Regions from separate parts of the Lacticaseibacillus paracasei subsp. paracasei genome, predicted to be linked through region 2. Evidence: predicted binding sites of a transcription regulator. Region 2 holds the regulator's gene; the other holds the start of a gene.
What was found. The regulator HrcA, encoded in region 2, represses chaperone genes, less so after heat shock. The targets are predictions, from matches to a motif close to TTAGCACTCNNNNNNNNNGAGTGCTAA.

Region 1: groES (co-chaperone GroES) is a predicted target of HrcA. The motif match lies at 1,049-1,075, and genes of this name have one in related genera.

What each region holds. Positions count from the first base shown of each region.
Region 1 covers NZ_AP012541.1:2,285,799-2,289,395, reverse strand. Annotated here, with positions in the region: gene LBPC_RS11220 (LCP family glycopolymer transferase) at 1-228, opposite strand, end outside; gene LBPC_RS11215 (CPBP family intramembrane glutamic endopeptidase) at 309-953, opposite strand; gene groES (co-chaperone GroES) at 1,105-1,386, shown strand; gene groL (chaperonin GroEL) at 1,423-3,057, shown strand.
Region 2 covers NZ_AP012541.1:1,571,404-1,575,000, forward strand. Annotated here, with positions in the region: gene grpE (nucleotide exchange factor GrpE) at 1-551, opposite strand, end outside; gene hrcA (heat-inducible transcriptional repressor HrcA) at 728-1,774, opposite strand; gene hemW (radical SAM family heme chaperone HemW) at 1,937-3,082, opposite strand; gene ribF (riboflavin biosynthesis protein RibF) at 3,084-3,597, opposite strand, start outside.

The DNA of each region.
Region 1 (3,597 bases), 710 kb from region 2:
GACGCCTAGTAGCAAAACGGCGAACGGCTTCTTGTTAGCAATGTCGGTACTGACATGTTTGGTCGCATGATATGTATTATTGATGGCATATTTTGCCTGACTGTATAACCGCAAGGCATACGCACCTGTTGTGAACAGACCAACCACAACGATTAGGCCGATCAATTTGCCCCAGCGAAAACGCCTCGGCTTCTGTTGTTGTTGGCGGCGATTAGAACGTGTCTCCATGTTTGAACTGCTCCTTCACAAAATCATTATTTCTATTATAAGGGATGAAAGCAGGGGTCAAGGTTAATATTCGATTACGATTATAGGGTGTGGGCGAGATAGTAAAGCCAAACCACCCACAAAGATCCAAGGCGGGCGATAATAGCCGTGCTGACTGCGCCAGTGTGTCGATAATCATATGCAAGAACAAGTCCAACCAATGTGGCGCTTAACCAGTGTCCACCCGGTTGCGTTAAAGCAAACAGGAGACTAGTGATCAAGGCACCGCCAAAGATACCGGTGACATTCACAAGATTACCGAATAGAACTTTGCGATAGGTTAGCTCTTCCAACACAGGAATAGCCAATCCGATCACTAGGAAATACCACGGATTAGTTGCCATACTGGACAGCTGCTGGTGAATCAGGCTGCTAGTTTGCGGTATTTTGAATAAAAATGTTTCTAGCCATGAACCCACAAGCTGAGCGACCAAAACGCCAACGATACCGATTAGTCCCCAGAAAACCCGTTGTTGTGGGGCGGCAACCCCAGGTTCTTCGATGGCGTTGGCAATGACTAACTGCCGCTCACTGAATCCAGCGGCAATCATCGCCAGCACACTGATCACAGTAGCAAGACCTAAGCTGAGTCGGCCAACGGGTAAGATTTGGAAAATCAGCAAGTTACCAATCAGCGCCACTAAATAGGCACCAATAATGGAAAGTCCATGTTTTTGTAGTGACATAAAGAGCTCCTTTAAAAAAATGTCTGGAATAAGTATAACATTCCACGGTTTGGGGTTGCATTCAACCGTAAAACTCGTTATAGTTACTTCTGTAGTTAGCACTTAGACATAACGAGTGCTAAATCAAAAAATGTAATGTGGAGGGATTGCCTTGTTAAAACCATTAGGAGATCGCGTGATTGTCGAGGTCGTTGAAGAAGAGGAGCAGACAGTTGGCGGCATCGTTTTAGCCAACAACGCAAAACAAAAGCCGCAAACCGGCAAAGTTGTTGCAGTAGGTGAAGGCGCTTTGACACCAGAAGGCAAGCGTTTGCCAATGGCCGTCAAAGTTGGCGATACTGTATTATACGACAAATACGCCGGCTCTGAAGTGAAGTATGAAGGTCAAGACTACCTTGTATTGCATGAAAAAGACATCATGGCAATTGCGTAACTAAATAATCGATCAATTTTGAGGTGAATAAAAACAATGGCAAAAGAAATTAAATTCTCTGAAGACGCACGTGCTGCAATGCTGCGCGGCGTTGATCAGTTGGCAAACACAGTTAAGACAACCTTAGGACCAAAAGGCCGCAACGTTGTTTTGGACAAGAGCTATGGCTCACCGGAAATTACCAATGACGGTGTCACAATTGCGAAGTCCATTGACTTGGAAGATCACTACGAAAACATGGGCGCCAAGTTGGTTGCCGAAGTTGCTTCCAAGACAAATGACATTGCTGGTGATGGTACCACAACCGCAACGGTTTTGGCACAAAGTATTATCCGCGAAGGCATGAAGAACGTTACAGCCGGTGCTAATCCTGTTGGCATTCGCACAGGGATTGAAAAAGCAACTAAGGCTGCCGTTGACGAATTGCACAAGATTAGCCACAAAGTTAATGGTAAGAAAGAAATCGCGCAGGTTGCGTCCGTTTCTTCCTCAAATACAGAAGTTGGTAGTCTGATTGCCGACGCCATGGAAAAAGTTGGCCACGATGGTGTGATTACCATTGAAGAAAGCAAAGGGATTGACACTGAACTCTCTGTTGTTGAAGGGATGCAGTTTGATCGCGGCTATCTGAGCCAGTACATGGTCACTGATAATGATAAGATGGAAGCTGACCTTGACGATCCTTATATCTTGATCACCGACAAAAAGATTTCCAATATTCAGGACATTTTGCCGCTGTTACAAGAAATCGTTCAACAAGGTAAGGCACTGTTGATCATTGCTGACGACGTTGCTGGTGAAGCATTGCCAACCTTAGTTCTGAACAAGATTCGTGGTACCTTCAATGTTGTTGCGGTTAAGGCCCCTGGCTTTGGTGATCGGCGTAAGGCTCAACTTGAAGATATCGCTACCTTGACTGGTGGTACCGTGATCAGTTCTGACCTTGGCTTGGATCTTAAAGACACCAAGCTTGAACAATTGGGTCGTGCCGGCAAGGTAACGGTTACCAAGGACAACACCACGATTGTTGATGGCGCTGGCTCTAAGGATGCCATTGCTGAACGGGTTAATATCATCAAGAAGCAAATTGATGACACGACCAGTGACTTCGACCGTGAAAAGTTGCAAGAGCGTTTGGCTAAGTTAGCTGGCGGTGTTGCGGTTGTCAAGGTTGGTGCCGCTACTGAAACTGAATTGAAGGAACGCAAGTATCGGATCGAAGATGCTTTGAATGCGACCCGTGCCGCGGTTGAAGAAGGTTACGTTGCTGGCGGCGGTACAGCTCTGGTAGATGTTTTGCCTGCAGTTGCTGCTTTGAAAGAAGAAGGCGACGTTCAAACCGGGATCAACATCGTGCTACGTGCGCTTGAGGAACCTGTTCGCCAGATTGCTGAGAACGCCGGCAAAGAAGGTTCTGTCATCGTTGAACAGCTGAAGAAGGAAAAGCAAGGCGTTGGTTACAATGCCGCTACTGATGAATGGGAAGATATGGCTAAGTCAGGTATTATTGACCCAACCAAAGTGACCCGTTCTGCATTGCAAAACGCCGCTTCCGTTGCTGCTTTGATGCTGACGACTGAAGCCGTTGTTGCTGACAAGCCAGATCCAAATGCAAATAATAATGCTGCCGCTGGTGCTAACCCAGCAGCAGGCATGGGCGGTATGATGTAATTTCTGCCTATGCGTTCAACAAAAGCACTGGCTTATGCGCCGGTGCTTTTGTTGTTTACATAGTGTGCTTTTCAAGTTTTCAAGGTCACTTTATGAAGTTAATTAACATTTCTGTGCCTAATCATTAGTCACTAAGGGGCATTCATTGGTAAAATAAAGATGGTTTCATGTTGTATGATGGTTAATTAATAAGATCATCAGCCGTGGACATCAAAGCGATGTCGCGGTCATAACGCGTTCGCCAGCGCAGCAACCTGCGTGTAAGGACCTTGAACGCAATGGTCACAACCCGACCATCACGTTCAAGGCCGCTTACACTCCGGTTTCTACCGCGCTGGCTCACGCTCAGTCATAACGCGTTCGCTTGCCCAGAAACCTGCGTATAAGGACCTCAAGCACACTGGCCAAAGCCCGGCCAATGCACTTGAGGCCACTTATACTCCGGTTTCTAACCGGGCAAGCTCACGCTCAGTCATAACGCGTTCGCCAGCGCAGCAACCTGCGTGTAAGGATCTTGAACGCAATGGTCACAACCCGACC
Region 2 (3,597 bases):
TCCTTGAGGTAATACCCCTTTTGCAATACCTGCGCGACTGTGTCAGCTGGATGTTGATCATCCGCTGCGACCGTTTGAACGGCTTGCTGGGTATTGGGATCGAACTTGTCCCCGGCACCATCAATGGCAGTGATGCCGTTTTCCTTCAAAGCGCGTTCCAGATGATCGTAAACCATTTGAACACCCTTCTTCAGGGAAACTGCACTGTCATCTTTGGCCTCGGTTGCAAGCGCCCGCTCGAGATTATCAACAACTGGCAAAATGGCTTTAGCCAACTTTTGCCCATCATATTTCAACAGCTTTTGCTGCTCTTTCTCGAAGCGAGCATTCATATTTTGAATTTCTGCAGCGGCACGCAGGTATTTATCTTCAAAGTCGTCGCGTTCTTGCTTCAACTGCTCGCCGTCATGTTTACTGTTCGAAAGTTGTTCGTTAAGATCCGCGATACTTTCTTGTAAAATATCTTCTTTTAACGAAGTCTCTTTCGTATCAGCAGACTTTTCAGCTTTCTTTGCGGCGTTTGCTGCATGCTTTGCTTTTTGTTCTGCCATGGTATCCTCCTTTAACGCGTTTCCTGACGTAAAAGCCTGTCCATAAGGAACACATGCACAATGCCCAAAAAAGACCATTGCATTTGTGCGCCGATTTCTGAACGTGTCAGTTCACGCTATTCTTTAAACGCATCAGTTGGCTTAAAAACACCAACTGATGCTATTTGCTAACATGATTATTGATCAAAGTTGGCATAGTAGTCTGTCAACCGTTTAGCTAGCTCTTCGCGAAAAACGTCGAGCAAGCCGATCATCTTGGAGTACGGCATTTGCGTCGGTCCCAAGAGGGCGATCATACCGGTACCGTGACCACCAACATCATAACTAGCAGTGATCAAGCTGAGGTTCGCTAGATCAATAGGTTTTAACTCCGGACCCAGTCGCACTTGAACCGGTGTTTGGCGGATCGGGCCGCCCAGCAACTCAGTCAGATCGCCGTGATCCGCATCGATCAACGACATGATCTTTTTCAGCTCGTGAATATCCGAATCGCCAAGGTAATCCATCAAGTTCAACCGCCCGCCAACATAAAAACGTTCAGAGGCAGCTGACTTTAAGACATTGCCAAAAATATCAAGGAAGCCGTCTGGGCTGGTCAAATACTGCATTAGCATGGACGGGACATCCGTCCTCAGCCGCTGTGCTACCTGAACCAATGGCAACCCGACCAGCTGATCATTCACAATTCTGATGGCTTTTTCAAGTTCATCGGAAGAAATGGACGGCGGGACGGTGAACACCTGATTTTCGACATTACCATTATTCGTGACCAAAATGGCCATGACTTGATGGTTACCTAGTGGTACGAGTCGGAACCCAGTGAGCTTAATATTGTTGACTTCCGGACCGAGACTAATGGCGGTGTAGCTCGTCAGATTTGATAGAATCTGCGCGCTTTGTGCCACAATTTCGTCCATTTTGCTGTAACGCTGGCCAAGCTCCTGCTTGATCGTTGCCAAATCATGGCGAGAGACGCGCACGGGTTCAACAAGATGATCAAGATAGTAGCGATAGCCTTGTGTCGAAGGAACTCGACCTGAACTGCTATGGGTCTTGGTGATCAGACCGGCATCTTCCAGCGCTGCCATGTCGTTGCGGATCGTCGCAGAACTGACGTGAACCGGCAGCTCTTGCATTAACGTCTTTGAGCCCACCGGCTGGCCACTTTCAGTAAACAACCGGATGATCTCTTTTAAGACGAGCAATTGCCGTTTCGTCAACATTTTCTCACCTCACCTTTAGCACTCGTTTTATATGAGTGCTAATACAATGAATAATATACCAAGCGAGGTTAGCAAAGTCAAGGTACGATTGCTAGATTGTGAACGTTTCTAGTGAAAATTATGGCAAGTGCATTTTAACAACACAGCCGTTTCTTTTAGCACTTAAACAAGCGGCTCATCAATCAAGAAACGTTGAAAAACTTCGTTGCCAAGGAACTTGCCTTTGTTGGTCAGGCGAATGTAGCCATCTTGGCGCACAACCAAACCTTGACTGACCAGTTCCGGCACAGTTTCACCATAAATGGCGTCAACTGTCATGTGGTAGCGATCATAAAACCGCGCTTCACTGACCCCCTGCATCGTCCGCAAGCCTAGAAACATTTCTTCTTCGATCTGTTCTGACTGTGGCACCAAATGATGTTCAAGGACCGGCAAGTGGTCAGCATGTAATGGTGTTAAATACTGCTTAATAGGACCATAGTTGTGGTAGCGATCACGACCAAGATACCCAAACGCGCCAGCACCGAAGCCAAAGTACTTGTCATTGCGCCAATAAAGCAAGTTATGCTCACACTGGTACCCGTCCTTTGCAAAATTACTAATTTCATATTGATGTCGGCCATGTGCTTCCATGAGATCGATCGCATCTTGATACATATCGGCCTCGACGTCTTGGGTCGGCAAGCGCAACTTGCCCTGTCGCATCAGATTATAGAAGATCGTTTTACGTTCCAAAATTAGGGAATACGTTGAGTAATGCGGCAGATCCAGTGCCAACGCCTTTTGCAAACTGGTCAGAAAGTCATCGCGGCTTTGATCAGGTAGTCGAAAAATCAAATCAATCGAAATATTATCAAACCCGACTTGACGGGCGTTAGCAATGGCAGTGTAAACATCTTTTGCTCGATGTATCCGGCCGATTCGGCGTAATACATCATCATTAAACGATTGCACGCCAATCGACAAACGGTTGACACCATAATCATGTAGCACTTGCAATTTTTCGGTCGTGAGCAAGTCATTGGGGTTGGCTTCAAAAGTAAACTCCCCTTGATCAAAATGTAGGATATCATGAATACCCTGACACAATGTAGCCAATTGTGTCGGTGTCAGCGTGCTGGGCGTGCCACCACCGACATAAACCGTCTGAATTTTTTCTTCAGGATGTTCAGCCATCACCATCCGCATTTCTTTTAGCAGCATGGCCACATAATCATCAACTGGCTGGCCTTCGATGAAAACTTTGTTGAAATCGCAGTAGTAACAAATATGTTCACAAAATGGTATATGAAGATAAGCACCTGCCATATTAACCCTTCTTTGCGGCAAAATAATCTCGGACGGCAGTTTCATCTTTTTTCAATTGATCAATCAGGGCATCAGCACCAGCAAATTTCACTTCACCGCGTAAATAGTGATACCAGCGAACTTGAACGGTTTCGCCATAAATCATTTGATTAAAATCAAGTAAATTAATCTCAAGTGTCACGTCTCGATCGGCGCCAAACGTGACATTACGGCCAATGGAGGCCATGCCTAAATACCAAGTGGTGCCAACTTTGACCTTCACTGCATAAATACCAATGCCTGGTAATCGCTGTTGGCCAAGTGTCTCCAAATTGATTGTTGGGAAGCCAAGTAAACGGCCACGCGCCTCACCATGAACCACCTTACCAGCAGTTGTATAGGTATAACCCAGAAAATCATTGGCCGTATCAATATCACTGGAATCAAGTGCATGCCGGATTCGGGTTGAACTGACCTTTTGACCATTCTCAGCGAGTTCGGGGACGCTGATGACATCAAACCGGCCACAAGCATAT